2 regions of the Serratia sp. NA_112.1 genome follow, and region 2 is predicted to be linked to the other one. Evidence: predicted binding sites of a transcription regulator. Region 2 holds the regulator's gene; the other holds the start of a gene.
The links. Region 2 encodes PhoB, which activates phosphate uptake and scavenging genes when phosphate is short. Its sites were predicted from a motif close to CTGTCATAAAACTGNCNNAT; they were not measured.
Positions count from the first base shown of each region.

Region 1: the regulator PhoB is predicted to act here: its motif matches at 1,473-1,492, upstream of pstS (phosphate ABC transporter substrate-binding protein PstS).

Region 1 covers NZ_JBQZFO010000013.1:17,269-32,108, reverse strand. Annotated here, with positions in the region: gene pstC (phosphate ABC transporter permease PstC) at 1-263, opposite strand, end outside; gene pstS (phosphate ABC transporter substrate-binding protein PstS) at 356-1,396, opposite strand; gene ACUTQ5_RS19600 (hypothetical protein) at 1,614-1,994, shown strand; gene glmS (glutamine--fructose-6-phosphate transaminase (isomerizing)) at 2,040-3,869, opposite strand; gene glmU (bifunctional UDP-N-acetylglucosamine diphosphorylase/glucosamine-1-phosphate N-acetyltransferase GlmU) at 4,146-5,519, opposite strand; gene ACUTQ5_RS19585 (F0F1 ATP synthase subunit epsilon) at 5,816-6,235, opposite strand; gene atpD (F0F1 ATP synthase subunit beta) at 6,256-7,638, opposite strand; gene atpG (F0F1 ATP synthase subunit gamma) at 7,671-8,534, opposite strand; gene atpA (F0F1 ATP synthase subunit alpha) at 8,593-10,134, opposite strand; gene atpH (F0F1 ATP synthase subunit delta) at 10,147-10,680, opposite strand; gene atpF (F0F1 ATP synthase subunit B) at 10,695-11,165, opposite strand; gene atpE (F0F1 ATP synthase subunit C) at 11,223-11,462, opposite strand; gene atpB (F0F1 ATP synthase subunit A) at 11,512-12,288, opposite strand; gene atpI (F0F1 ATP synthase subunit I) at 12,310-12,693, opposite strand; gene rsmG (16S rRNA (guanine(527)-N(7))-methyltransferase RsmG) at 13,334-13,954, opposite strand; gene mnmG (tRNA uridine-5-carboxymethylaminomethyl(34) synthesis enzyme MnmG) at 14,090-14,840, opposite strand, start outside.
Region 2 covers NZ_JBQZFO010000001.1:129,143-143,982, reverse strand. Annotated here, with positions in the region: gene ggt (gamma-glutamyltransferase) at 1-189, shown strand, start outside; gene malZ (maltodextrin glucosidase) at 255-2,078, opposite strand; gene ACUTQ5_RS00730 (mechanosensitive ion channel family protein) at 2,327-3,574, shown strand; gene ACUTQ5_RS00725 (hypothetical protein) at 3,724-3,987, shown strand; gene proY (proline-specific permease ProY) at 4,021-5,427, opposite strand; gene brnQ (branched-chain amino acid transport system II carrier protein) at 5,499-6,818, opposite strand; partial or broken gene ACUTQ5_RS00710 (5-methyltetrahydropteroyltriglutamate--homocysteine S-methyltransferase) at 7,265-7,453, opposite strand; gene ACUTQ5_RS00705 (PstS family phosphate ABC transporter substrate-binding protein) at 7,755-8,693, opposite strand; gene phoR (phosphate regulon sensor histidine kinase PhoR) at 8,710-10,026, opposite strand; gene phoB (phosphate response regulator transcription factor PhoB) at 10,051-10,740, opposite strand; gene sbcD (exonuclease subunit SbcD) at 10,942-12,174, shown strand; gene sbcC (exonuclease subunit SbcC) at 12,171-14,840, shown strand, end outside.

The DNA.
Region 1 (14,840 bases), on a different contig from region 2:
ATAATCAGTGCGATCAGCGAGGTCACTACGGTGCCGTAGATGGGCACCAGCGCACCGAACTGTTCGGCAGGCGCGTCCCACTCTTTGGTCCACAGGAAGGAGAAACCGAATTTCTGGATGCTCGGCCAGGAGGCGAAGACCAGCGAAACAATAATGCCGCCCAGCAACAATAAGGTAATCAGCGCTGCCAGTTTAACCAGCGCGCTGAAGATGACGTCACCATTTTTACTCGGTGCTTTCATGGTCGGCTTGTACTCAGCCATAGATCACTCTCTGTTTTAACCCTGGCAGGCCTAACATGAGTCAGGCCCTGAAAAACTGAGTGGGGCGCGCCGAATCACGCGCCCCTGCGTTGTTAGTACAGCGCTTTACCAGAACTGTCTTTTACGTTGGTTTTCCATGCTGCACGCACCTGCTCGATCACTTCTTTCGGCAGAGTGGCGTAATCCAGGTCATTAGCCTGCTTGGCGCCAGTTTTGTACGCCCAGTCAAAGAACTTCAGCACTTCGGTACCCTGAGCCGGGTTTTTCTGCTCTTTGTGCACCAGGATGAAGGTGGTAGAAGTGATTGGCCAGGCGTTATCACCTTTCTGGTCAGTCAGGTCCTGTGCGAAGGTCTTGCTCCAGTCCACGCCTTTAGCCGCGTTGCTGAAGCTCTCTTCAGTCGGACTGACCGGCTTGCCATCGGCAGAAATCAGCTTGGTGTAAGCTAGGTTGTTCTGCTTGGCGTAAGCGTATTCCACGTAGCCGATAGAGCCTGGCAGACGTTGTACGAAGGCTGCGATGCCGTCGTTACCCTTGCCGCCCAAACCGGTTGGCCAGTTAACGGTAGAGCCTGCGCCGATTTTCTCTTTCCACTGCGCGTTGGCTTTAGACAGGTAGCTGGTGAACACGAACGAGGTGCCTGAACCATCAGCACGACGGACAACGGCAATGTTCTGATCCGGCAGCTTAACGCCAGGGTTGAGCTTGGTGATCGCCGGGTCGTTCCATTTCTTCACGTTACCCAGATAGATATCGCCCAGAGTTTTACCGTCCAGGGTCAGCTCACCGGATTTGATGCCCGGGATGTTAACTGCCAGCACCACACCACCGATCACGGTAGGGAACTGGAACAGGCCATCAGCAGCCAGTTTTTCTTCAGTCAACGGCGCATCAGAAGCACCAAAGTCAACGGTGTTGGCGATGATTTGCTTCACGCCACCAGATGAGCCGATGCCCTGATAGTTAACTTTGTTGCCGGTTTCTTTCTGATAAGAATCTGCCCACTTGGCATAAACCGGAGCGGGGAATGTCGCACCTGCACCGGTCAGGCTAGCAGCAGCGAACGCGGACACGGCGGTCAGGGAGAAAGTCGCTGCCACAATACTGGCGACGGTGGTACGCATCAGTTTCATAATCCCTCCTAATGGGATATTCAAAAATCGACTTCAAGTCGTTTTCATCAGAGTAAGTATTGCTGCAGGAGGGAAAATAGGACAGTTTGGTGACAGTAAAATGTACGAAATGTGACAGTTATATTACAAAAAACCAAAAGTGCAATTAACATCTTGATTAGGCTATTATTTCACCTGAAACATTCTGTTATACCTCATCCAGGCAAAGGGACTGCATATGAAAAAAATACTTATCTTGTCAACGGTTAGCCTTTATTTTCTGGCTATGGCCAACGCCACGGCGGCGGATGGATTACAGCGCAGCAAGCAATCGAGTGGCAGTACCGATAACATCCTTCTTTGGAGCCATTACGACCAAGGTTACATTATTTCTAATTATGAGCTCAGAGATTTAGACGGATTCAAAGAACAATTAAGGCTTCAGGAACAGACCATCAAGAAACTGCAAGACAAGCTGAGCGATATGGAACGCGAGAATCGAAATCAAAACAGCGAGATCGACAATCTGAAACGTAAGTTACAAGGGCAAGACAATGCCCAAAGCGAAATCAGCGATCTGAAACGCTCGGTACAAGAGCTGCATAACAAGATTAAATGATAAAAAAGCCGGCGCTCAGGCCGGCTTTTCGAACATAACAGCGAGTTACTCTACCGTGACAGATTTCGCCAGGTTGCGCGGCTGGTCAACGTCTGTGCCTTTGATCAGTGCCACGTGGTAGGACAGCAGCTGCAACGGCACGGTGTAGAAGATCGGAGCCACGATTTCTTCGACGTGCGGCAACGGGATGATAGTCATGCCTTCGCTGCTGACGAAACCCGCATCCTGATCGGCGAACACGTACAACTGGCCACCGCGCGCGCGCACTTCTTCAATGTTGGACTTCAGCTTTTCCAACAGTTCATTGTTCGGCGCCACCACGATCACCGGCATATCGGCATCGATCAACGCCAGCGGACCATGCTTTAGCTCACCAGCCGCATAGGCCTCTGCGTGAATATAGGAGATCTCTTTGAGCTTCAGTGCACCTTCCATAGCGATCGGGTACTGATCGCCACGGCCGAGGAACAACGCGTGATGCTTGTCGGAGAAGCCTTCCGCCAACGCTTCAATGTTTTTGTCCAGCGACAGCATCTGTTCGATACGCGCCGGCAGCGCCTGCAGGCCGTGCACGATTTCATGCTCCACGCTTTCCGCCATGCCTTTCAGACGACCCAAACGTGCCACCAGCATCAACAGCACCGCAAGCTGGGTAGTAAACGCCTTGGTGGAAGCAACACCAATTTCGGTGCCGGCTTTGGTCATCAGAGCCAGATCGGATTCACGAACCAATGAAGAACCGGCCACGTTACACACGGCTAGTGAACCGAGGTAACCCAGCTCCTTCGATAGGCGCAGTGCCGCCAGCGTATCGGCAGTTTCACCGGACTGCGACAACGTTATGATCAGACTGCCCGGACGCACGGCAGATTTGCGATAGCGGAATTCTGACGCGATTTCCACGTCGCAAGGCACGCCGGCCAGCGATTCGAACCAATAGCGGGCAACCATGCCGGAGTGGTAAGAAGTCCCACAGGCAATGATTTGCACGTGCTGTACCTTCGCCAACAGTTCGTCAGCACGCGGACCCAGCTCGCTCAGGTTGATTTGGCCATGGCTGAAACGCCCTTCCAAGGTGTTCTTCAACGCGAGTGGCTGTTCGTAGATCTCTTTTTGCATGTAGTGGCGGTAAGCGCCTTTGTCACCGGCGTCGTACTGCACCTGAGATTCGATTTCAGGACGCTCAACGGCGTTGCCCTGTTTATCGAAAATGTTGACGGTGCGGCGAGTCATCTCCACCACATCACCTTCTTCCAGGAAGATAAAACGACGGGTTACCGGCAGCAGTGCCAGTTGATCGGAAGCCAGGAAGTTTTCACCCACGCCACGGCCGATAACCAATGGGCTGCCGGAGCGTGCTGCCACCAGCACGCTTGGGTCACGGCTGTCCATCACCACAGTGCCGTATGCACCACGCAACTGAGGGATCACGCGCTGAACCACTTCCAGTAAGGTGCCCCCCTGACGCTGTTCCCAATGCACCAGGTGAGCAATCACCTCGGTATCGGTTTCAGAGCTGAAGTGATAACCGCGTTCGATCAGCAGTTCACGCAGCGGCTCGTGGTTTTCGATGATGCCGTTATGCACCACCGTAATGTAATCAGAAACATGCGGGTGCGCGTTAGCTTCGGTAGGTTCACCGTGCGTTGCCCAGCGGGTGTGAGCAATACCGGTGCCCCCATGCAATTCATGTTGTTCAGCGGCTTCGGCCAGTTTATTGACTTTGCCGACGCGACGTAAACGGCTGACGTTACCTTCAGCATCCACCACCGCCAAACCGGCTGAGTCGTAGCCACGGTATTCAAGACGGCGTAACCCTTCCAACAGAATCTCTGCAATATCACGTTGCGCTACTGCGCCTACAATTCCACACATCAGTTGTATTCCTAATTAAACGCCTTTCGGGGCGCTTTCGATGTCTTGACCTGATTTTGCCGGTTTTTACCGTGCAGCCCCGAGCCTGTAGATAGTGGGGCTTATCCTCTTCATCTTTCGAGCTGCTGCGTTGTTGGCTGCGAGTGCTTATCCCAGTCACTTAGTGAACTAAGCTCCAGGGAATTCACACTCTTGCCGCCTAGCAGCAACTCGAAATCTATTGAGGACTTTTATGTTTTGTATTGGGCTCGTGAATGGAGCCCAACGCAAAACACACTATGACTTCTTTTTCACCGGACGTTGCCAGCCCTGGATATGCACCTGCTTGACGCGGCTCAGTACCAGTTCATCTTCACCGATATCACGGGTTACCGTAGTGCCGGCGGCAATGGTAGAACCTTTGCCGACAGACACTGGCGCCACCAGCTGGGTGTCGGAACCGACAAACACGCCGTCGCCGATAATGGTTTTATGCTTATTGGCACCATCATAGTTACAGGTGATGGTACCGGCACCGATATTCACATCGTCGCCAATCTCGGCATCACCCAGGTAGCTCAGATGACCCGCTTTAGAGCCTTTGCCCAAACGCGCCTTTTTCATTTCGACGAAGTTACCAACATGGGCGCCCACCGCCAGCTCGGCACCTGGACGCAAGCGGGCAAAGGGACCCACGGTGCATTCCGCAGCCAGCACGGCATCTTCCAGCACGCTGTACGGGCTGATTTCGCAGTCATCGCCGATCACGCAGTTTTTCAACACGCAGCCAGCACCGATTTTCACCCGATCCCCGAGCTTGACCGTGCCTTCAATAATGACGTTGGCATCAATAGAGATGTCGCGGCCGTGCACAAGTTCCCCGCGCAGGTCAAAACGCGCCGGATCCAGCAGCATTACGCCGGCCAACAGTAATTTTTCAGACTGTTCTGCCTGATAGATACGCTCAAGCCGCGACAGTTGCAGGCGGTTATTCACGCCTTCCACTTCACTCAGGCGTGATGGATGCACGGCTTCAATTTTCTTGCCGTCGGCATGGGCCAGCGCAATGATATCAGTGATGTAGAATTCACCCTGCGCGTTGTCGTTGTTCAACATCCCCAGCCAGCGCTTGAGATCGCGGCCGTTGGCCACCAGAATACCGGTGTTGATTTCATTGATTTGGCGCTGGGCCTCGCTGGCATCTTTATGCTCAACAATCCCCACCACCTGGTCGTTCTCACGCACGATACGACCGTAACCACTCGGGTCAGCCAGCTTCACCGTCAGCAGACCAATACCGCCCAGGGGCTTCGCGGCCATCAGACGCTGCAAAGTATCGACAGAAATCAGCGGGACGTCGCCGTACAGCATCAGCACGTCTTCATCATCGGCAAAATGCGGGGCAGCCTGCTGCATGGCATGGCCGGTACCCAATTGCTCGGCCTGCAGCACCCAGTTCAGTGCACCATCGGTCAGGGTATTTTTCAGCAAGTCACCGCCATGGCCGTACACCAGATGGACGTTTTTCGCGCCCAGTTTCATCGCGGCATCAATGACGTGCTGCACCATCGGCTTGCCGGCCAACGGATGTAACACCTTGGGAAGATCGGAATACATGCGTGTTCCCTTGCCCGCGGCGAGGATCACCACACTCATTGCGCTGTTCGACATAAGCAACCTGATAACTCCATTTTAATAGACGAAAGTAGAACCCTTTAGTGACGATATTACTACATATTTCTCTGCACGAACCCAGCTCAGGCCTTGGGGCACTAGGCATGCCGAAGTTAACGATCCAGTAACCCGACGGTGGGGATAACTGTCGGCGATCGGCGACATTTCCAGCCGCTATTGAAGGTTATACCTCACAATGCCTGCCGGGGTATCAGGCTTATTTTAAAACAAAAAAAAAGCGACCCAATAGGCCGCTTTCTTAATTTTGGCTGCGTTATGCACGCGCCAAAATATTACATCGATCTTCTGGTGAGCTCGATAACGCGCAGTTTTGCGATCGCTTTCGCCAGTTCTGCAGATGCCTGAGCATAGTCGACATCGCCATGAGAGCTACTGATATGTTCTTCAGCTCTACGCTTAGCTTCCAGCGCTCTCGCTTCGTCGAGGTCCGTTCCACGGATAGCAGTGTCAGCCAGCACGGTGACCACGCTCGGTTGTACCTCAAGGATACCGCCGGACAGGTAGATGAACTCTTCTTCACCGTGTTGTTTAACAATACGCACCATGCCAGGCTTGATGGCAGTCAGCAGCGGCGCATGACCAGGGAAAATCCCCAGTTCGCCTTCGCTACCTGTCACCTGGATCTTTTGCACCAGGCCGGAAAACATATGTTTTTCCGCGCTGACTACATCCAGATGGTAAGTCATAGCCATATCACCCTCCTCTCAAGACGTTACAGTTTCTTGGCTTTTTCCACTGCTTCTTCAATGGTGCCAACCATGTAGAACGCTTGTTCAGGCAGGTGGTCATAGTCGCCGTCCATAATGCCTTTGAAACCACGGATGGTGTCTTTCAGCGATACGAACTTGCCCGGAGAACCGGTGAAGACTTCTGCCACGAAGAACGGCTGAGACAGGAAGCGTTGGATTTTACGCGCACGGGATACAACCAGTTTGTCTTCTTCAGACAGCTCGTCCATACCCAGGATTGCGATAATATCTTTCAGTTCCTGATAGCGTTGCAGAATCGACTGCACGCCACGCGCTACATCGTAGTGCTCCTGGCCAACTACCAGCGGATCCAGCTGACGGCTGGTAGAATCCAGCGGGTCAACGGCCGGGTAGATACCCAGAGAAGCGATATTACGGCTCAGTACCACAGTTGCATCCAAGTGAGCAAAGGTGGTGGCTGGTGACGGGTCAGTCAAGTCATCCGCAGGGACGTAAACGGCCTGTACGGAAGTGATTGAACCGGTCTTGGTAGAGGTGATACGTTCTTGCAGAACACCCATCTCTTCCGCCAGCGTTGGCTGATAACCTACCGCCGATGGCATACGGCCCAGAAGTGCGGACACTTCGGTACCGGCCAGGGTATAACGGTAGATGTTATCAACGAACAGCAGAACGTCACGGCCTTCGTCACGGAATTTCTCCGCCATGGTCAGACCGGTCAGAGCAACGCGCAGACGGTTACCCGGTGGCTCGTTCATCTGGCCGTAAACCAGGGATACTTTGTCCAGTACGTTGGAGTCGTTCATTTCGTGGTAGAAGTCGTTACCCTCACGAGTACGCTCACCCACGCCCGCAAACACAGAATAACCGGAGTGCTCGATCGCGATGTTACGGATCAGCTCCATCATGTTTACGGTTTTACCAACACCAGCACCACCGAACAGACCGACTTTACCCCCCTTGGCGAACGGGCAGATCAGGTCCATTACCTTGATACCGGTTTCCAGCAGATCCTGGGAGTTGGCCAAATCTTCGTAGCTTGGCGCCGGACGGTGAATCGCCCAACGTTCTTCTTCGCCGATATCGCCCTTCATGTCGATTGGTTCACCCAATACGTTCATGATACGGCCCAGGGTAGCTTTACCTACCGGTACTTCAATTGGGTGGTCCAGGTCAGTGACTTTCAGACCGCGACGCAGACCATCAGAGGTCCCCATTGCGATACAGCGAACCACGCCACCGCCCAACTGTTGCTGAACTTCCAGCACCAGCTTATTGGCACCGTTTTCTACCTCAAGAGCGTTGTACACTTTTGGTACGGCATCCTGAGGGAACTCGACGTCCACTACGGCGCCGATTACCTGGATAATCTTTCCAGTAGCCATCTTGAATCCTCTACGTAATTCGTAAACCTAGCTTAAACCGCGGAGGCTCCCGAAACGATCTCGGTGAGTTCCTGAGTGATGCTGGCCTGACGAGCCTTGTTGTATACCAACTGCAGCTCTTTGATCAGGCTACCGCCGTTATCGGTTGCGGCTTTCATCGCTACCATTCGTGCGGCCTGCTCGCTGGCCAGGTTTTCCACGACGCCCTGATAAACCTGAGATTCCACATAGCGACGCAGCAAGGTATCAAGCAGCACTTTTGGATCGGGTTCATACAGGTAATCCCAAGATTTTTTCTTCAGCTCACCGTCATCGGCAGGCGGCAACGGCAGCAACTGAACGATCTGTGGTTCTTGGGACATCGTATTGATAAATTTGTTACTGACAATGTACAACTTGTCCAAACGACCTTCGTCGTAGGCTTGCAGCATCACTTTCACCGGTCCGATCAGCTCCGACAGGGAAGGGTTATCCCCCATGCCGGTGACCTGGGCAACCACGTTGCCACCCACGGAACCAAAGAAAGAAGCGGCTTTAGAGCCAATCAGTGCCAAATCAGTTTCGACACCTTTTTCGGACCAGCCTTTCATCTCTGCCAACAGCCGCTTGAACAGGTTAATGTTCAAGCCACCACAGAGACCACGGTCAGTAGACACCACCAGATACCCGACGCGCTTAACATCACGCTCATCCAGGTACGGGTGCTTATATTCCAGATTACCCAACGCAAGGTGACCAATCACTTTGCGCATGGTCTCTGCATAAGGACGGCTGGCCGCCATGCGTTCCTGCGATTTACGCATTTTGGAGGCGGCGACCATTTCCATCGCTTTAGTGATCTTTTGCGTGTTTTGCACGCTCGCGATCTTACTACGTATCTCTTTTGCGCCGGCCATGTCTGCTTCTCCTCATTGCCAGACGGCCTGCTGTCTTTCAACTGCAGGCCGCTGAGCGTTACCAGGACTGGGTTTTCTTGAAGGTCTCGAGGATGCCTTTCAGCTTGCCCTCGATCTCATCGTTGAAATTGCCAGTTTGGTTGATGTGGTTCAGCAACTCGGCATGCTCGCGGTCTGCGTAAGCAACCAGCGCGGCTTCGAAGCTCACGACTTTCGCGACTTCAACGTCGTTCAGGAAGCCACGTTCTGCGGCAAACAGCACCAGAGACTGTTGTGCGACGGACATCGGCGCATACTGTTTCTGTTTCAACAGCTCGGTCACTTTCTGACCGTGGCTCAGCTGTTTACGGGTCGCATCATCCAGATCGGAAGCGAACTGAGAGAACGCAGCCAGTTCACGATACTGTGCCAGCGCGGTACGAATACCACCGGACAGTTTTTTCATGATCTTGGTTTGCGCTGCACCGCCCACACGGGATACGGATATACCCGGGTTAACCGCCGGACGAATACCGGAGTTAAACAGGTTGGATTCCAGGAAGATCTGACCATCGGTAATCGAGATTACGTTAGTCGGAACGAACGCGGAAACGTCACCCGCCTGAGTTTCAATGATCGGCAGAGCAGTCAGTGAACCGGTTTGGCCTTTGACTTCACCTTTAGTGAAGGCTTCAACATATTCGGCGTTAACACGCGCAGCACGCTCCAGCAAACGGGAGTGGAGATAGAATACGTCGCCTGGGTAAGCTTCACGACCTGGTGGACGACGAAGCAGCAGGGAGATCTGACGGTAAGCAACGGCCTGTTTGGACAGGTCATCATAAACAATCAGCGCATCTTCACCGCGGTCACGGAAGTATTCACCCATCGCACAACCAGCATATGGTGCCAGATATTGCAATGCAGCGGACTCGGACGCGGTAGCAACCACAACGATGGTGTTTGCCAGTGCGCCGTGCTCTTCCAGTTTGCGCACCACGTTAGCGATGGTGGACGCTTTCTGGCCGATAGCCACGTAAACACACTTGATGCCGGAATCGCGTTGGTTGATGATCGCATCGATCGCCAGGGCAGTTTTACCTGTCTGACGGTCACCGATCACCAGCTCACGCTGGCCACGGCCGATTGGGATCATGGCGTCAACAGATTTGTAGCCAGTTTGAACCGGCTGATCTACGGACTGACGCTCGATAACACCAGGGGCAATAGCTTCAACCGGGGAGAAACCGTCGTTATCAACCGGGCCTTTACCATCGATAGGTGCGCCCAGGGTGTTAACTACACGACCCAGCAGGCCACGGCCAACCGGTACTTCCAGAATACGGCCGGTACATTTTACCTTCATGCCTTCGGCCAGATCCGCGTACGGACCCATGACCACAGCACCTACGGAGTCGCGCTCCAGGTTCAATGCGATTGCGTAACGGTTGCCTGGCAGTGCGATCATTTCGCCCTGCATAACTTCGGCCAGACCGTGTACGCGGATGATCCCGTCACTGACGGAAACAATAGTACCTTCATTGTGAGCTTCGCTCACCACATTGAACTGAGCAATGCGCTGCTTGATCAGTTCGCTGATTTCGGTGGAATTCAGTTGCATGCTCCAGTCCCCTTAAGACTGCAAGACGTCTGTCAGGCGTTCAAGACGACCGCGAACGCTGCCATCAATCACCATATCGCCAGCACGGATAATTACGCCGGCCAGTACAGACTTGTCAATTTTGCAATTCAGCTTAACTTTGCGTGACAGACGCTTTTCCATCGCAGCGGCAATATTAGCCTGCTGTTTGTCGCTCAGTGCGCTCGAAGAGAGCACGTCGACTTCGACGGTGGATTCCAGCAAAGCGCGCAGTTCGATGAACTGCTGCAGCACCGCAGGAAGAACCAGTAAACGTCCATTTTCGGCCATTACACGGATAAAGTTCTGGCCATGTTCGTCGAGTTGTTCGCCACATACCGCGATGAACGTTCTGGACAGCGTCTCCGGTGCGACAGCACCAGCCAGCAGTTCAGAAATCTGTTCATTGCGAGTGACAACAGCCGCAAACGCCAGCATATCCTGCCAGCGATCCAAGCTTTGATGCTCAACGGCAAAGTCAAAAGCTGCTTTGGCGTAGGGGCGAGCTACAGTTACAAATTCAGACATCAGCCCCTCCCTCCTTACAGTTCAGCGACCAGTTTATCAACGATGTCGCTGTTAGCAGCTTCATCCACGGAACGTTCGATGATCTTCTCGGCGCCGGCAATTGCCAGCATCGCGACTTGCTTACGCAACTCTTCACGAGCGCGCTTACGTTCGGCTTCGATCTCAGCCTGAGCCTGCGCCACGATTTTGTTACGTTCCTGCTCGGCTTCGGCTTTCGCTTCATCCATGATCTGAGCTTTGCGTTTGTTTGCTTGCTCGATGATCACCTGAGCTTCTGCCTTGGCAGTTTTCAGCTGGTCGGTCGCATTGGCTTGCGCTAAGTCCAAATCTTTTTTGGCACGTTCTGCAGAAGCGAGACCGTCAGCAATTTCTCCCTGACGCTTCTCGATGGCTGCCATGATCGGCGGCCATACGTACTTCATGCAGAACCAGACAAACAGAACGAACGCGATGGCCTGGCCGAGGATTGTTGCGTTAAGATTCACAGCACAATGCCTCTTTAATAGTTAATAGTGTGGTTTCAGTGTAGAGAAGATCTCTACTTACGCGACAGCAAACATCACGTACAGACCCAGACCAACAGCGATCATCGGGATGGCGTCAACCAGACCCATAACGATAAAGAACTGTGTACGCAGCAAAGGAATCAGGTCAGGCTGACGTGCAGCGCCTTCCAAGAATTTACCACCCAGGATGCCGATACCGATCGCAGCACCGATTGCCGCTAAACCCATCATCACAGCGGCAGCCATGTACAGCAGATCCATACTCAGGTTTTCCATGACAGTCTCCAGTTTGTTTCAGTTTAAAAGTACAAGTGTTTTAAGAAAATCAGTGCTCTTCAGATGCCATCGAGAGATAGACAATCGTCAGAACCATGAAAATAAAGGCTTGAAGCGTAATAATCAGGATGTGGAAAATAGCCCAAGGCAAGCTCAGAAGCCACTGTGACCACCACGGCAACAAACCGGCAATCAGGATGAAGATCAACTCACCCGCATACATGTTGCCGAACAGTCGCAGGCCGAGAGAAACAGGCTTGGACAGCAGGCTGACACCTTCAAGAATCAGGTTGATAGGAATGAATACTGGGTGGTTGAACGGCTGCATGGTTAACTCTTTAACGAACCCACCAACGCCTTTCATTTTAATGCTGTAGAACAGAATCAGGATAAATACGCCCAACGCCATCGACAGGGTGACGTTCACGTCAGCCGTTGGCACCACACGCAGTGCCGGCAGGCCGAGCCAGGTCCCGATGGTCGGCAGGAAGTCGACCGGGATCAGATCCATCATGTTCATCAGGAACACCCAGACGAACACCGTCAGCGCCAGAGGAGCAATGACCTTGCTCTTGCCGTGATACATATCACGCACGCTGCTATCGACAAATCCGACGACCAGTTCCACTGCGGTTTGCAGTTTACCCGGCACGCCACTGGTGGCGTTTTTAGCCACCCGACGGAACACCACTAGGAACAGAACCCCGAGGACAACGGAGAAAAACATCGAGTCGAGGTTAATCGACCAAAAACCAGTCCCGACCTGAAGTTGCGTCAGGTGGTGACCGATATACTCCTGTGGACTGTTGTATCCCTCTGCAGACATGATGCCTCTACCCTTATTGAGTTAATTTCGGTAACTGTTAATCACGGCGGGTGCCACTATCTGCACCACTAACACCGCTAAATAGGTCAGGCCAAGCGGTATAAACGCCGCTTTAAACACCCCAAGCGCCACGATCAGCAAAACTATGGTGATCAGGACCTTCAATCCCTCGCCGATGGCGAACGACCAGGCAACCCGACCGGGTGCCGGCGTCTGCGCCTGATGGCGCAAGGCAAACAGCATAAACATGGTGCTCGGCAACCAGGCGGCGAGACCACCAGCCAGTGCCGAACCGCTCCATTCCAGACTTTTCAGACCGAAAGCAGCGCTGATCAGAACAAAAGTCATTAACTGCAGAAACAGCAATTTGCGAGCAACTTTTCCGCTGTAAAGGGACCCAGACATGACGTTTGTTCTCTCCGTACCCCTGAGGAGGTATGCTGAGTGACGTATAAAACTTTCTTTACTGCTCTGAGTCAAGCAGCAAAAAACGAGCAAATTATACGGGGCATACCAACGAATTCAATCGATAAGTAGCGAAAAGGTGAACAATTATTTAAATTTCCCCATTTCAGGCTATTTTCACAAGAAAACGGTCGGAATAATAGGGCTCATTTAATTGTCTGATTATTCCAGTATTACAGTAAGAAACGTGTAGTTGCTCACAATAATACCTATTCCTGATTTATAGCCCATGCCCAGCCAAAGCGTCTTTAGCAAATCGAGCGATAAAAAAGATATTATAAATCAGAATATTACAAGTTAACTGTTCAAAAACAATCCGTCTACCCGCTTAAAACCTTTTATTGACAGCTTCAGGGATAATATTCCAACAGCTAATTAACATTAGCAGCAAAGCGAGATCCTTCACTTATGGTTGCTAACGCAACTATTACGATCTGCAATTACCCTATTATCGCCAATTGGCGGCTATTTTTTTGTTAATAAAAAGTAAATTAACTAAAAAAACCACCCATTAATTAGCCCGCTTACTTTAACTATCGGCACTATGTTTTAATTCACCCTTAGTTGATCAAAAACAAACTCAGTTTGCCTTAAGGACTACCAGATGACGTTCACCTTCGAGTTCCGGTACCTGCAGACGTACTACCGATTCCAACTCGATGCCTTCCGGCAACTGCGTCAGCTCTTCGTCTGGGCGCATCCCTTTCAACGCGTAGAAGCGCCCCTGCCCTTTTGCCGGCAAATGATGACACCAGGACAGCATATCCTGCAGTGAGGCGAAAGCGCGACTGATGACGCCGTCAAACGGTGGCTCCGCAGGAAACTCCTCAACGCGGCTCTGAACCGGTTCAACGTTGGTCAACCCCAGTTCATGCTGCACCTGACGCAGGAAGCGTACACGCTTACCCAGGCTATCTAGCAAGGTGAAATGGGAATCAGGGCGAACAATTGCCAGCGGAATGCCTGGCAAGCCGGGGCCGGTGCCCACGTCGATAAAACGCTTCCCCTGCAGATGCGGGTTGACCACGATGCTGTCGAGAATATGGCGAACCAGCATTTGCTGCGGGTCACGCACCGAAGTGAGGTTATAAGCCTTGTTCCACTTATCCAGCATGCCAACATAGCCCAGCAACTGCTGCTTTTGCTGATCGGGAAGCGTAATGCCTGCCGCTTTGAGCAACGAATCTAATTTTTTCTGCACAATGAGTCCTTAGACTGGCGCACAACGGCAAGCCAGGTAGGGGCTGCCCAAGAAGGTGACCATAATAATTCAGGCCAGAAACGATGTCAGCGGCCGTTTGCCGATCAAATAATCAAACGGCCGCAAAAACAGGATTTATGCGCTGCGGCGCAGCAGCCCTTGCTTTTTCAGCCAAATCAGTAGAATTGAGATCGCCGCCGGCGTAATGCCAGAAATACGTGAAGCCTGGCCGATCGAATTCGGCTTGTGGTCATTTAACTTGGCAATCACTTCATTCGACAGGCCAGAAACCTGCTGGTAATCGAGATCCAACGGCAGCACGGTGTTCTCATTGCGCTGCTGTTTTTCGATCTCTTCCTGCTGACGAGCAATATAACCTTCGTATTTTACCTGGATCTCAACCTGCTCGGCGGCCTGAGTGTCGGCCAGCGGCGGCGCAAATGCTGCAACGGAGGTCAATTGGGTGTAATCCATTTCCGGGCGACGCAGCAGTTCTTCACCGTTGGCTTCACGCGACAGCGGTGCTTTCAGCAGTGCATTCACCTGCTCGACGTTTTCAGCATGCGGGTGCATCCAGATATCGCGCAGGCGCTGACGTTCCTGTTCGATGTGCTCGAGTTTTTCGCTAAAGCGTGCCCAGCGGACATCGTCCACCAGGCCCAGTTCACGGCCTTTTTCAGTCAGGCGCAGATCGGCGTTGTCTTCACGTAACATCAGGCGGTATTCGGCACGGGATGTGAACATGCGGTACGGCTCTTTGGTGCCAAGGGTGCTGAGGTCGTCCACCAGCACGCCCAGATAAGCCTGATCGCGGCGTGGCGACCAGCCTTCGTCTTCATTGGCATAGCGTCCGGCATTCAGACCGGCCAACAGGCCTTGTGCGGCA
Region 2 (14,840 bases):
GGTTACAAGATGGTCGAGCAAACGCCGTGGGGTGCCGCTGAATTGATCCTGGTCGGTCTGCCAAGCGCGGTCGGCGTCAGCCCTGCCAACTCAGGTAATGACTCCGCGGTTTCCGGCAAGGTGCGTGAAGGCTACCTGTACGGCGCCAACGACGTTCGTCGTCCGGCCGGCTCTGCCGTAGGCTATTGATCTGACTGGGCGTGTGAACGCCCACTAACCCAGTAAGGGGCCGGTATTCCGGCCCCTTTACCGAACTAACCGGCTCGTCGCCACAGAGTCACTGATTCCTCGCCTAATTGCAGCGAGACAGCATTCTGCCCGTCATGCAACTCGCCATCCCCTTCCAACCGTTGCCATTGGCCTGCAGCCAGCAGCGGACTGTGCGGCAAAGTCACTGTGCCACTGCCCCCGCGCTGTAACGCCACCAGCACCTGCTCCTGTTGATAGACACGTACAAACACAAACGTCTCACTTTGTGCGTACAACACCTGACAACCGCCACGGCGCAGCGCCAGACTCTGTTTACGCAGTGCCGCCATACGCTGGCACAGGGCCAACAGGCTCTGGTCCCACTGGTTTTCGTCCCACGGGAAAGGCTTGCGGCAGAACGGGTCGTTGGCACCATCCAGGCCAATCTCATCGCCATAATACAGGCAGGGCACGCCGATCCAGCTCATCAGCCACACCGCCGCCATGCGCATCCGCGCCTGATTGCCCTGTAATAGCGTCAGAAAACGTGCAGTGTCATGGCTGTCTAGCTGATTGAACTGAATCAACTGACGACCATGCGGCAGCCCGGCCCGGTAGTCATCCATCCACTGGGCACAGCCCGCCGCGTCCATTTGTACCGGGTGGTGCGCCACGTCCAGCCCAGCGAGGAACCCCCGCACCGGCAGGGCAAAACCCATATAGTTCATCGCGGCATCTTCCACACCGGCATGCAGCCAGCGGCGCGCATCGCCAAAATGTTCCCCCAGCACGTAAGCCCGCGGATTTTCCTGTTTAACCGCCTGATAAATACCCGCCAGATGCTGCAAGTTACCGTTAGCCCCGCCGTTCTCACCCAGCATATGCACCACGTCCAGCCGCCAGCCATCAATGCTATACGGCGGCCGCAGCCAATAACGCACCACGCTACCGTCGCCGCGATAAATCGCCTCGGCCACCTGCGGCTCGGCGAAATTGAGCTTCGGCAGGCTTGCATTGCCCTTCCAGTCGAGCGCCCGACCATCGGGGTAGAAATTAAACCAGCCGCGATAGGGAGAATCAGGGTGATGGCAAGCGCCGTTCTCACCTTGCTGATGGCGGTCAAACCACGGATGCGAATCCCCGGTATGGTTAAACACCCCGTCCAGCACCAGTTTCATCCCAACCTTGTGAGTGCTCACTCGCAAACGCTGCAGGGCGGCGTTACCACCGAGGTAGGGATCGACCTGGTAATAGTCTTCGGTATCGTATTTATGCACGCTCGGCGCGGTGAAAATCGGGTTTAAATACAGCGCCGTCACCCCCAGCTTGTGTAAATAAGACAGCTTTTGGCTGATGCCATCCAGGTCACCACCATAGAAGGTCGACGCGGCATGCCGGTCTTCCAGCGGATGTTGCCAATCCTGACGCACCACATCACAACCGGCTGCATGATGACGATAACTGCCGCTCTGAATGCCGTGTTCTCCCCCACTACTGGCAAAACGATCGGGGAAAATTTGATAAAAGATCTGATCCGCCACCCAGGCCGGGCTGCTATCGGGCACGTCGACCGCAAACTGTGTCAACTGCCCCGGCGGTGTCACTGACCAGCCCTGGGGGCCGAACCATTGCTGACGATCGGCCCAAACCAGTTTGAAACAGTAACGACGGGTTGGCTCACCTTCATTGAGCGTCAAACTGGCCTGATAGCGGTGAAAACCTTCCACCTGCTGAGTTTTCATGATCAACAGCCATTCTTCATTATCAGGTTCGGCGCGTAAAAATACCCGTTCGGGCAAATCATCACCCTGTAACCACAGCGTGATATCCAAGCGCTGCCCCTTCTTCACCACGAAGGGTGGGGCCGGTTGATGCCAGGCGTTAAGCATGACTTTCCTCCTGCTGTACAAAACGAAATCGACGACGTTATTCAATGCCACGAACAATGCCACGTTGAGTGCCAGTCCCCCTCCTCTCTTGCCGGTTAACTCGGGGAGGAGTCGGGGGGTGGAGATAGTCGGTCAGCGGCAACCCTATGTAAAAAAGGGTAAAAAGACGCACATTACGCCCCGCAGCCATTAGGCTAACGTGTTTAGAATCTATCGGATATTTTTTGCACATTTTTAAAGGAGCGGCAATGCAACAACAGATAACCCTGTGGCTGGAGAAGTTCGGGCTGGAATTTAGTGGGGTAATGTCTCTGCTGATGGTGCTGGGGCTGATCGTCCTGATTTCGGTGGCAATCCATCTGGTGCTGCACCGCGTGGTGCTGAAGGCGATCCAGCGCCGTGGCCAGCAATCGCAGCGCGTCTGGCAGCAGGCAATCACCCAGTACAAACTGTTTCAGCGTATGGCGTTGTTATTACAGGGGGTGATCATTAATCTGCAGGCGGTGCTGTGGTTACACGCCGGTGGCCAGACGCAGGCGGTTATCGTCACCGCCGCCCAGGTGTGGATCATGGGCTTCACTCTGCTGTCGTTGTTTTCCCTGCTCGATACGCTGTTGGCGATGCTACGCCAAAGCCCGATTTCAAACCAGTTGCCGTTGCGCGGTATTTTCCAGGGGCTCAAGCTGATAGCCGCCATTCTGATTGGCATCATGATCGTCTCCCTGCTGATGGGCAAGTCGCCATTGCTGCTGCTCAGCGGCCTGGGGGCGATGACCGCCGTGCTAATGTTGGTGTTTAAAGATCCGATCCTCGGTCTGGTGGCCGGTATTCAGCTTTCTGCCAACGATATGCTGACCATCGGCGACTGGCTGGAGATGCCGAAGTACGGCGCGGACGGCGCAGTCACCGACATCGGCCTGACCACGGTAAAAGTGCGTAACTGGGATAATACCGTCACCACCATTCCAACCTACGCGCTGATTTCCGACTCCTTTAAAAACTGGCGTTCCATGTCGGAATCCGGCGGACGCCGCATCAAGCGTAGTATCAATATCGATACCACCAGCGTCCATTTCCTGTCGGATGAAGAGCAACAGCGGCTGAACCGCAATCCGCTGCTGCAACGTTATCTGAACGATAAAACACAGGAGTTGAGTCAACATAACCAGCAGATTGCCGGCGATCTCAGTTCCCCACTCAACGGACGACGCCTGACCAATCTGGGTACGCTACGCGCGTATCTGGTGGCGTACCTGCGCGCCCACCCAAATATTCACCAGAATATGACGCTGATGGTGCGTCAGTTGGCCCCGCTGCCAGAAGGATTGCCGTTGGAAATTTATGCCTTCACCAACACCACAGTCTGGGCGGAATACGAAAGTATTCAATCGGATATTTTTGACCATATTCTGGCGGTGATTAACGAATTCGACCTGCGGGTACATCAAACGCCAACCGGCAACGACATGCGCAGCATGCTCAGCCAAATGCGGTAAACGGCAGAGATTTCCTGACGCAAGCTGACGTAACTGTTTCCGCCTGAAATGACTCTCAACCCAGGAGCAACGGATGTCTCAGTCCGCTTTTCTTTCAGCATAAAAACAGCGTTAATGCATTGATTGATTCCCGCTGAAGGAAAAGAGGATTGCTGAAACCACTACGCCACCGGCTGTTTAGCTTGTTGGCCGCCCTGATGTTTATTGGCTGCTTGCACAACGCCTCGCTGGACGAAAGCCGTATGAGCCAAACCTTGCAGCCGGCACTCAGTACCCTAAGCCGTAACATGCAGGATATCAGCGAGATGCTGGCACGCGCGGCAGGCGACGAGAATGAAGAACGCCTCAGCGACAGCAGCCCGCGCATTGAGGCTCGCGCCTCCGGCGACGATGAACCCGAGGAAAATCGATAAAAAAACACCGGCGCATGGCCGGTGTTTTCATTTTCAGTCCTGCTGCTGCACCAGCGCTGCCAGTTTCTTCTGGTGGTTGAGCTTGAAGTAGTACCCCGCCAAGAGCACCACTACCCAGACCAGACCGGCATACAGCGATACGCGGGTGGTTGGGAAGTAGCCAATCAGACCGATGATAAACACCAGGAAGATGATCGCCACCACCGAGGTAAATACGCCGCCGCGCAGCGGGAAGGTCAGGTTTTTCACCTGCTCTTTACTCAGGCTACGACGGAAGGCAATCTGCGAGAACAGGATCATGATCCACACCCACACGGTGGCAAAGGTCGCCAGGGAGGCAATCACCAGGAACACGTTTTCCGGCATGATGTAGTTGAGATACACCGCCAGCAACAGCGCCAGCATCATCACCACCACCGTAACCCACGGAATACCGCGTTTGGAGACCTTGCTGAATATCTTCGGCGCATGGCCCTGTTCAGCCATGCCGTGCAGCATGCGGCCAACGCCAAACACATCGCTGTTAATCGCTGACAGCGACGCGGTGATCACCACAAAATTAAGGATCCCTGCCGCCACGGTAATGCCCATGTGCTGGAAGGTCAGCACGAACGGGCTGCCATTAGTCCCCACCTGGTTCCATGGGTAAATCGACATAATGACGAACAGCGTACCGACGTAGAACACCAGAATACGCCACGGCACCGAGTTGATGGCCTTGGGAATCGAGCTTTTCGGATCTTTGGCTTCACCGGCGGTGATACCGATAATTTCGATGCCGCCGTAGGCAAACATCACCAACTGCAACGACAAGATCATGCCAATAAAGCCGTTACTGAAGAAGCCGCCGTTAGACCACAGGTTATGGATACCGGTAGGCTGCCCGCCGTTGCCAATCCCCCAGATGATGATACCGATACCGGCAGCAATCATGATGATAATGGTGGCCACTTTAAAGAACGAGAACCAAAACTCCAGCTCACCGAATACCTTCACGCTCATCAGGTTGATGGCACCAATCACCAGCACCACGCTCAGCACCCAAATCCAATGCGGCACCTCTGGAAACCAAATCCCCATATAGATACCGAACGCCGTTACGTCGGCAATCGCAACGATCAGGATTTCAAAACAGTAAGTCCAGCCAGTGATATATCCGGCCATCGGGCCAAGATAGTCCTGCGCATAACGTGAAAACGAGCTGGCCTGCGGGTTGTTGACCGACATCTCGCCCAGCGCGCGCATGATGATAAAGGCGACAATACCGCCAATCAGGTAGGCCAGCAGAACGCTCGGGCCGGCCATTTTAATGGCGTCCGCCGAACCGTAGAACAGACCGGTGCCGATAGCCGAGCCCAGCGCCATAAAGCGAATGTGGCGCGTACTGAGGCCGCGTTTCAGCTTATTGGCCGCAGGAGCGGCGGGTGACTGTTGTTGCATGAAGATAACCCGTGTTTTTTAAACGTAAAAAAGCCACGGACAAGTCCGTGGCCCAAAATTTAGCCGGGGAATTAGGAGTGCGCGGTCACTTCAGAACGCGAACAAACCCGGTCATAAATTGCGACCAGCACCAGCATCAGCAGCGACGGCGGCAACCATGCCAGTCCCTGAACCGCCAATGGCAGGTGATTGGTCCAATCCGGCAGGAAATGCTGGAAGGTAGACGCTTTCACCGCGTCAAGGATACCAAACAACAGGCTGACTAACATCACCGGCGCGATGATACGCGGTGCGCTGTTCCACCAGCGCTGAGTGAAACTCAGCACCACCAGCACGATACATGGCGGATAAATCGCGGTCAGTACCGGGATAGAGATCTGGATCAGATGGCTCAGGCCCAGGTTGGAAACCAGCATCGAGAACAGGCCCAAAATGAACACCAGCGTCTTGTAAGAGAACGGCAGGTATTGGGCAAAGAACTCAGCACAGGCGCAGGTCAGGCCAACCGCAGTCACCATACAGGCGATAAAGATCAGCGCCGCCAGGAAGAAGCTACCCAGACCGCCGAAAGTATTCTGTACGTAGGCATGCAGGATCACCGCACCATTAGTGGCATCCGGCACCAGCACGCCACTACCGGAACCCAGCTTGAACAGGCTCAGGTAAACCAGCGTCAGACCGACACCGGCGATCAGGCCCGCCAGAATGGTGTAACGCGTCAGTAATTTGGCATCCTTCACACCACGGGAACGCGCGGCGTTAACGATGACAATGCCGAAGACCAGTGCGCCCAGCGTATCCATGGTCAGATAGCCGTTAACGAAGCCGCTAGAGAATGGAACGTTCTGATAAACCTCGGTCGCCGGAATTGGCGTGCCCGCAGGCCAGGCCAGCGCGGCAATACCCAGCGCGCCCAGCGCAACAATTTTCAGCGGTGCCAGTACGTGGCCGACGGTATCGAGCAAGCGGCCCGGATACAAAGAGATGCCGATCACCAGCGCGAAATATACCAGGCTGTAAATAAACAGCGGCATGGCGCCATCACCGGTCAGCGGTGCAATACCCACTTCAAAGGAGACGGTCGCGGTACGCGGGGTAGCGAATAGCGGGCCGACGGCCAGATAGCAGACGGTCGCCAGCAGCAGACCGGCGCGACGTCCAATTGGCGTACTCAGGGCGTCAATGCCGCCACCGACACGAGCCAGCGCGATCACCGTCATCACCGGTAGACCGACCGCAGTGATCAGGAAGCCGATAGCTGCAGTCCAGACGTGCTCACCGGACTGTAAACCGACCATCGGCGGGAAAATGATGTTCCCGGCGCCGACGAATAAGGCAAAGGTCATAAAACCCAATGCGATAATATCTTTTGACGTTAAACGATGACTCATATGATGTCGTGTTGCCTGTTCAAATGAAAAAAAGTGCCCAATAGGTGGTAGCGTGATGCACCACCCGGTTGCCGGCTTGCCATTTCATCGCGAGACCAATAAGAGCAGAAAACGCATAACGTCCGGCGTTTTGTCCTTATTCGAAAGTGACCACTCATGATGATGGGCAGAGTTTTAGGAGTTATAAATGGAGGTTTAGTCCGACAACGAGGGCTAAGTTAAACGTTTATAGCGTTGTAAGGCAAGACGCATGACAAAAAGCAGAGTTATAGACCAGATAATCTTCCCACACCAGTCGATCATAGTGGCTATCAATAAATATACAATACATGATTTGTATCATTTTTGAGCAACGCATTCACAAAACGTGAATCCTATGGTTAACCACCGCGCGAAAACGCCAATAAACAGCCAGTTTTCGCGCGGTCTGAACGAATTTTTCGCTACTACCAAACCTGCCGGACGATATTCACCACGCTTTGCAGTTTATTCCACTGCTGTGATTCACTCAGGCTGTTGCCCTCTTCGGTCGAGGCAAAACCGCACTGGGTGCTGAGGCAAAGTTGGCTATGGTCGACAAACTGCGCGGCCTCCTCAAGACGCTGTTTCACCTGTTCAGGAGCGTCAATTTCGCCTCGTTGAAACTGTTGACGAGCAGTTTTCAGCGCTGCGGGGCGCAACAGACTGCCGACAACGTCAGCGTGAAAGCGTGGTTGCAATCGCACATATTATGACTCCCGGTAAGCAGGTAAAAGATCGGGCCTTTACCACAGTAATTGACAGTTTGAATTATTACGCCAGGCCATTATGGACATCCAGACTTCTAAATGGATAGAAGGTATCCTGTCATAGCGACTGCCGGGCAGTAATAGAAGAATTTTCATCGGTAGCGATGAGAAATTCATGTTGAGGGCAAATCAACGCCCCGAGGGAAATTTATTGCAGACCTAACGCCTGACGGGTTTTCTGCAAAGTAGCAGCAGGCAGCGGCAGATAGCCGTCATGGTTCACCAGGTTTTGCCCGGTGTCGGAAAGCACGCGATCGAGAAATGCGGCGGTCAGCGGCTCCAACGGCTGGTTGGGCGCTTTGTTAATGTAAATATACAGGTAGCGCGACAATGGATAGCTACCGTTGCGCACGTTGACGTCGTTGGGGACAACATAATTCTCGCCGGACTCGGCCAGCGGCAACAGCCGCACACCGCTGGCGCGAAAGCCAATGCTGGCGTAACCGATACTGTTCAGCGAACCGGCCACCGCCTGCACCACCGAGGCAGAACCGGGCAGTTCATTGACCCGTGGCATAAAGTCTCCGCCACACAGCGCACGCAGTTTGAAATAGCCATAGGTGCCGGATGCCGAATTACGCCCAAAGCGTTGCAGCGCACGCTGCTGCCAATCGCCTTTCAGCCCCAATTCCCCCCAACGCGTCACCGGCTGGTTTTCACCACAGCGCAGGGTAGCGGAGAAAATTCGGTCAAGCTGCTGCAAATTAAGACCGCGTAGCGGGTTGTCCTGATGGACCAACACCACCAGCGCATCGACGGCGACCGGCACTGCCAGCGGCGCATAGCCATAGCGGTGTTCGAATGCCGACACTTCCGCCGCCTTCATCGGCCGACTCATCGGCCCCAATTGCGCGGCCCCCGCAGCCAAAGCGGTCGGCGCAGTTGAAGAGCCTGCGGCCTGGATCTGCAAATTAACGTTGGGATAATGCTGGCTGAAGTCTTGTGCCCATAGCGCCATCAGGTTCGCCAGCGTATCGGAGCCGACGCTCGACAGGTTGCCGGACAGCATACCATCCGGCTGCGCTAACGCGCCACGGCTCGCCAGCAGCGCCAGGCAAAGCAACAGCCCTCGGATCATTCGGATCATACCAGCCTCTCGCGCGTTAATTTTTCACCGCATTCTCTGACAAAGCTGCGGGAACAATCAACCGGTTAGGCAAGGTAAAGATGAATCGGGTGCCAATGCCCTGCTCACTGAGGATCTCCAGCCGCGCGTCATGGTGGCTGAGCGCATGCTTGACGATCGCCAGCCCCAACCCACTGCCGCCAGTCTGGCGTGAACGGGCTTTGTCGACACGATAGAAACGTTCGGTCAGGCGCGGAATATGCTCGGCGGCGATGCCCGGCCCATTATCACTGACCTGGAACTGCGCACCGTTTGGCGTCTGTTGCCAGCTCACCTCAATATTGGTGCCCTTTGGCGTGTGATTGACGGCATTGTACACCAGGTTTGATACCGCGCTGCGCAGTTGGTCATCGTTGCCGAACACCTTGAGCTGTTCGTTCACCCGGAAGCTAATCTCATGGTTGCCGCTGCTCAGCGACTGCGCTTCGCGTTGCAACACCCGCAACATCAGCGGGATATCTACCCGTTCGTTCATATCGACGTTAGGTGCCGCCTCAATGCGCGATAGCGTCAGCAGCTGTTTGACCAGCCCATCCATACGCCGGGTCTGCTCTTGCATGGTGCCCAGCGCTTTGCCGCGCAGCGAGCCATCCAACTCTTCGTCGCTCATCATCTCCAGATAGCCCTGCAACACCGTGAGCGGGGTACGCAGCTCGTGGCTGACGTTGGCGAAGAAGTTACGTCGCGCGCCTTCCAGCTGGCGCATTTGGGTGACATCACGCGCTACCATCAGTAATTGCCCTTCGGAATAAGGCATCACGCGGAATTCGACGTAGTGCTCATTGTTCAACTGCAACGTCAACGGACGGGAAAACTCCTGCTGTTGCAGATAATGACTGAACTCCGGATAACGCAGCAGGTTAAGGATGTGCTGACCATTGTCTTCCGGCCAGCGGAAGCCCAGCAGGTGCTGCGCCAAACCGTTACACCAGAAGATATTGCCTTCGACGGTGGTCATCACTACCGCATCGGGCAGCGATTCCGCGCCGCTGCGGAAGCGTTTGATCAACAGCGCCAGCTCACGCCGCCGACGGCGATTACGCTGCTGCATCTGATACAGGCCGTAAAACAGCGGTTCCCAGCTCCAGCGCCCGGGTGGCGGCGTCATGCTGCGGTCAACCCACAGCCAGTGGGAAAGTTTGAGTTGGTTGTAGAAATTCCATGCCAGCGCCGCCAGCACGGCGGCCAGTAGCAACCAAGGCAGATAACCGAAAATCAGCCCCAGCAGTAAGGCAGGCAAGCAGAAAAGGGCCAGCTCCAGGGCCAGCCTCTTCCAGGATAGACGTTCTAGCACGGCATATTCTCCAGCGCGTCGCGATCAATAACGCGTTGAGAATCGGTAGCCGGTGCCCCGAACGGTTTGAACCATTTTGTCATGACCACTGGTCTCTAACGCCTTACGGAGCCGACGGATATGCACGTCAACGGTGCGGTCTTCCACATAAACGTTAGTGCCCCAGACGTGATTAAGCAACTGTTCGCGGCTATAAACACGCTCTGGATGAGTCATAAAGAAGTGCAGCAATTTGAACTCGGTCGGCCCCATATCCAGCGCCTGCTCGTTGGCCATCACCCGGTGTGAGGAAGGATCCAGGCTCAGCCCTTGCATTTCAATCACTTCTTCCACCGCCATCGGTGAAATGCGGCGCATTACCGCCTTGATGCGCGCCACCAGCTCCTTCGGCGAGAAAGGTTTAGTGATGTAATCATCCGCCCCAACTTCCAGGCCACGGACACGGTCTTCTTCTTCACCGCGAGCGGTCAGCATCATCACCGGAATATCGCGGGTCATAGCTTCACGCTTCATATGTTTAATAAACTGAATGCCGGAACCTCCGGGTAACATCCAGTCGAGCAACACTAAATCAGGGAACGGCTCAGACAGGCGCGTCACTGCGCTGTCATAATCCTCAGCTTCCAACGGTTGGTAACCATTCTGTTCCAACACAAAGCACACCATCTCACGGATCGGCGCTTCGTCTTCCACCACCAGTATGCGTCTTGCCATCGTCAATCCTGCCAATGTGTTAGCGATCACAGTTGATTGCGGGCGCCATTATGCGTCAGTTTTGTGACAGATTTATGAAATAAATAGCCTTGAAAAAACCTGCCTGTTACAGGCAGTAAGCATAGCGATTATTTCTAATCACGCAGAAACATCATATTCCCTTTATAATCCCCGCCATTACCCTATCGCCCCGGGAGTGTCATGCGCCTGATCCACACCTCTGACTGGCATCTTGGCCAGTTTTTTTTCACCAAAAGCCGCGCCGCCGAACATCAGGCTTTTCTGCGCTGGCTGATTGAGCAAATCGAGCAACAGCAGGTGGATGCGCTGATCGTCGCCGGGGACCTGTTCGATACTGGTTCGCCGCCAAGTTATGCCCGCGAGCTGTATAACCGTTTCGTGGTGGAACTGCAGCGCACCGGTTGCCAGTTGGTGGTGCTGGGCGGCAACCACGACTCCGTGGCAACCTTGAATGAGTCGCGTGAATTGCTTTCCTGCCTGAATACCACCGTGATTGCCAACGCGCAGAGCGAAACCGAACAACAAATTCTGGTGTTGAATCAGCGCGACGGTCAGCCGGGTGCGGTGCTGTGTGCCATCCCTTTCCTGCGCCCACGCGATCTGCTCTCCAGCCGCGCCGGCGAGTCCGGAGTGCAAAAACAGCAGGCGCTGCAAGAGGCTATCGCCGACCATTATCAAAAGCTGTATCAGGCGGCCTGTACACGTCGTGATTCACTGGGCTTGCCACTGCCGATTATTGCCACCGGCCATCTGACCACCGTGGGCGTCACCACCTCCGATTCGGTACGCGATATCTACATTGGCACGCTGGACGCCTTCCCCGCGCAGGCCTTTCCGCCGGCTGACTACATCGCACTGGGTCATATTCACCGCGCGCAGAACGTCGCTAAATCCGAGCATATTCGCTACAGCGGCTCGCCGATCCCTCTCAGTTTTGACGAATTGGGCAAAGCCAAAAGCGTATTTATGGTGGATTTCAGCGCGGACGCTCTGCAACAGATCACTGCGCTGGAGATCCCCAGCTTCCAACCGATGCAGCTTATCAAAGGTGATTTGGCACAGATCGAGCAACAATTGCAGCAGTTCGCCGATTATCAAGGCGAATTCCCGGTGTGGCTGGACATTGAAGTGGCAACACAGGACTACCTTAGCGACATTCAGCGCCGCATCCAGTTACTGGCCGATCAACTGCCGGTAGAAGTGGTGCTGTTGCGCCGCAGCAAAGAACAGCGACGTCAGGCCATTGAACAGCAGGACAAGGAAACGCTCAACGAACTGAGCGTCAACGAGGTGTTCGAGCGGCGGCTGGCGCAGGAGCCTGAAATGGCCGAACAACGTCGGCAACGAATGAGCCAAATGTTCCAGCAGGTGGTCGAGTCCGTGCGGCACAACGACCAGGAGCCGAGCCAATGAAAATCCTCAGCCTGAGGTTAAAAAACCTCAATTCCCTGCAGGGCGAATGGAAAATCGACTTTACTGCCGAACCCTTTGCCAGCAATGGGTTATTCGCCATCACCGGACCCACCGGCGCAGGAAAAACCACCCTGCTGGATGCTATCTGCCTGGCGCTGTATCACCAGACGCCGCGGCTAAACGTCACGCCGAGTCAGAACGAGCTGATGACGCGCCACACCGCCGAATCGCTGGCTGAGGTCGAATTTGAAGTCAAAGGGGTCGGCTACCGCGCCTTCTGGAGCCAGCGCCGTGCCAAAAATGCCCCAGACGGTAACCTGCAGGCACCGAAAGTGGAGCTGGCGCTGCGTGAAGACGGAAAAATCCTGGCGGACAAGGTACGCGACAAGCTGGATATGACCGCCGCAATCACCGGGTTAGACTTCGGCCGCTTCACCAAATCGATGATGTTATCCCAGGGGCAGTTCGCCGCCTTCCTCAATGCCGATGCCAATGACCGTGCCGAACTGCTGGAAGAGCTGACCGGCACCGAGATCTACGGCCAGCTTTCCGAACGGGTTTTCGAACAGCATAAGCAGGCCAAGGCCGATTTGGATGCGCTGCATCAACGCGCCAGCGGCATTGAACTGCTCAATGACGAACAGCGTCAACAATTGGAGAGCCAGTTGGTTGAGCTGGGGACGCAGGAGAATGCCCTTGGCGAACAGGCCCGCCTGCAGCAGCAGGCGCTGAACTGGTTACAGCAGTGGCAACAAACTCAGCAAAAACAACAGGAATACCAACGCAAACTGAACGCGGCGCAGCAGGAACAGGCGGCGGCGGAACCGCAACTGCAGCAACTGGCGCGCAGCGAGCCGGCAGAAAAACTGCGGCCATTGTTTAACGAACGTAACCGCTGCCGCAACGACCAACAGGCGCTGCAACAGCAGATAAGCCAATTAACGCAGCAGCAGGAGCAACAGCTAGCCCAGATGGCGCCGTTGCAACAGGCGGTGGAGCAAGCCCGTGCCCAGTTGCAGGCACATGTTGAACACCAGCAGACGCAACAGCGGTTGATCGACGAGCAAGTCGTCCCGCTCGATAACCAGATTGCCCAGTTACAGAAAACGCAGGCCGAACTGCAACAGGCATGCGATAGCGCCGCACAACAGTATGCCCAGCAAAAAACAGCGCTTGAGCAGCTCGAAGTTCAGCGAACCCGGTTGACCGCACAAGCGGGCCAGCATCAGGAAAAACTTAACGGTCTCACCACCGCGCTGTCGGCGCAGCAGCAACAACAAAATACGCTGGAAGCCCAGTCGCCCCTGGCGGCACTGCGCCAGCGTCAGACCGAACTGGCCGAGCTGCGCCCGGTACGCCAGCAGTTATTTACCCTATCGTCCCTGTTTAGCCAGGTCAGCGAACGTCTGGATCAGCAGCGTAAAGACTCCGCCGCCCGTCAGACACAGCTTGGCGAACATGAAAAACAGCTCGAAGAGACGCGGCTGCAGTATAAGCAGCAAAAAGCCCACCAGACAGACGTGGAAAAAGCCCTCGAGCTGGAACAGCGCATTGTTAGCCTGGAAGCAGAACGCGCCCGCCTGCAAACCGGTGAACCCTGCCCGCTGTGCGGCTCCTGCAGCCACCCGGCCATTGAACAGTATCAGGCGGTAAAACCTTCTGAAACCGCATTGCGCCTGGCCCAGATGCGCGCCACAACCGAGGCTTTGTATACGCAGGGCACCGAACTGCGCACCCGTTGCGAAAGCCTGAAAGAACAGCAACAGCGTCAACAGCAACTCATCACGCAAGACGAGCAACAGTTGGCCACCCACCTTCAGCAGTGGCAAACCCTCACCACGCCGCTGGCATTTGACTTTAGCCTGCAAGACGCCGACCGCCTGAGCCAGTGGCTGAACGCCTGCGACAGCGAAGAACGTCAGAGTCAGGCCGCCCTGCTGCAACACGAACAGGCATCGCATGCCGTGCAGCAGGCCAAAGACCAATTAGCCGCACTGCAAACACAACAGCAGCAGGCGCAACAAGAGAAAGCGCGGCTGGACGAGCGTTACATCCTGCTGGAGAAAAGCCACGCAGAGGCCCAGTTGCAACAGCAACGCCTGCAGCAACAGTGGCAGGAAGGTGAACAAGCCCTGGGCGAGCAACGTGCGCAGCGGCAGGCACTGTTTGGTGAACAGCAAATTACTCAGGTGCGCGAACAGTTGCGCGCCCGCCAGACGGCCTGTGAGCTGGCCAGCCAGCAAGCGGCCGAACAATGGCAAAAAGCCCAGGAACAACGCGACCGGCTGAGCGGCCAGCTTGTCGGGCTACAGCAGCAACTGCTGCAACAGACCGAGCGGTTGCAGCAAGCGGAACAAGAGTGGCTGCAAACGCTGGCCGTCAGTGAATTCAGCGATGAAACCGCCTTCATTGCCGCATTATTGGATGACGACCAGCGCCGACAACTGCAGCAGCGCAAAGAGCAGTTGCAACAGCGTCAGGTAGAGGCCAGCGCCCTGTTGACACAGACCATAGAAAGTCTGAAGCAGCATCTGCAACAGCGTCCTAAAGAGCTGGATGAGAACCAGACCGATCCCCAGATCCTGAGCCAGAGTCTGGCAGCGCTGGCACAGCAATTAAAAACCTTGCAGCTACGCCAGGGCGAAGTACGCAATCAGTTGGAAAGC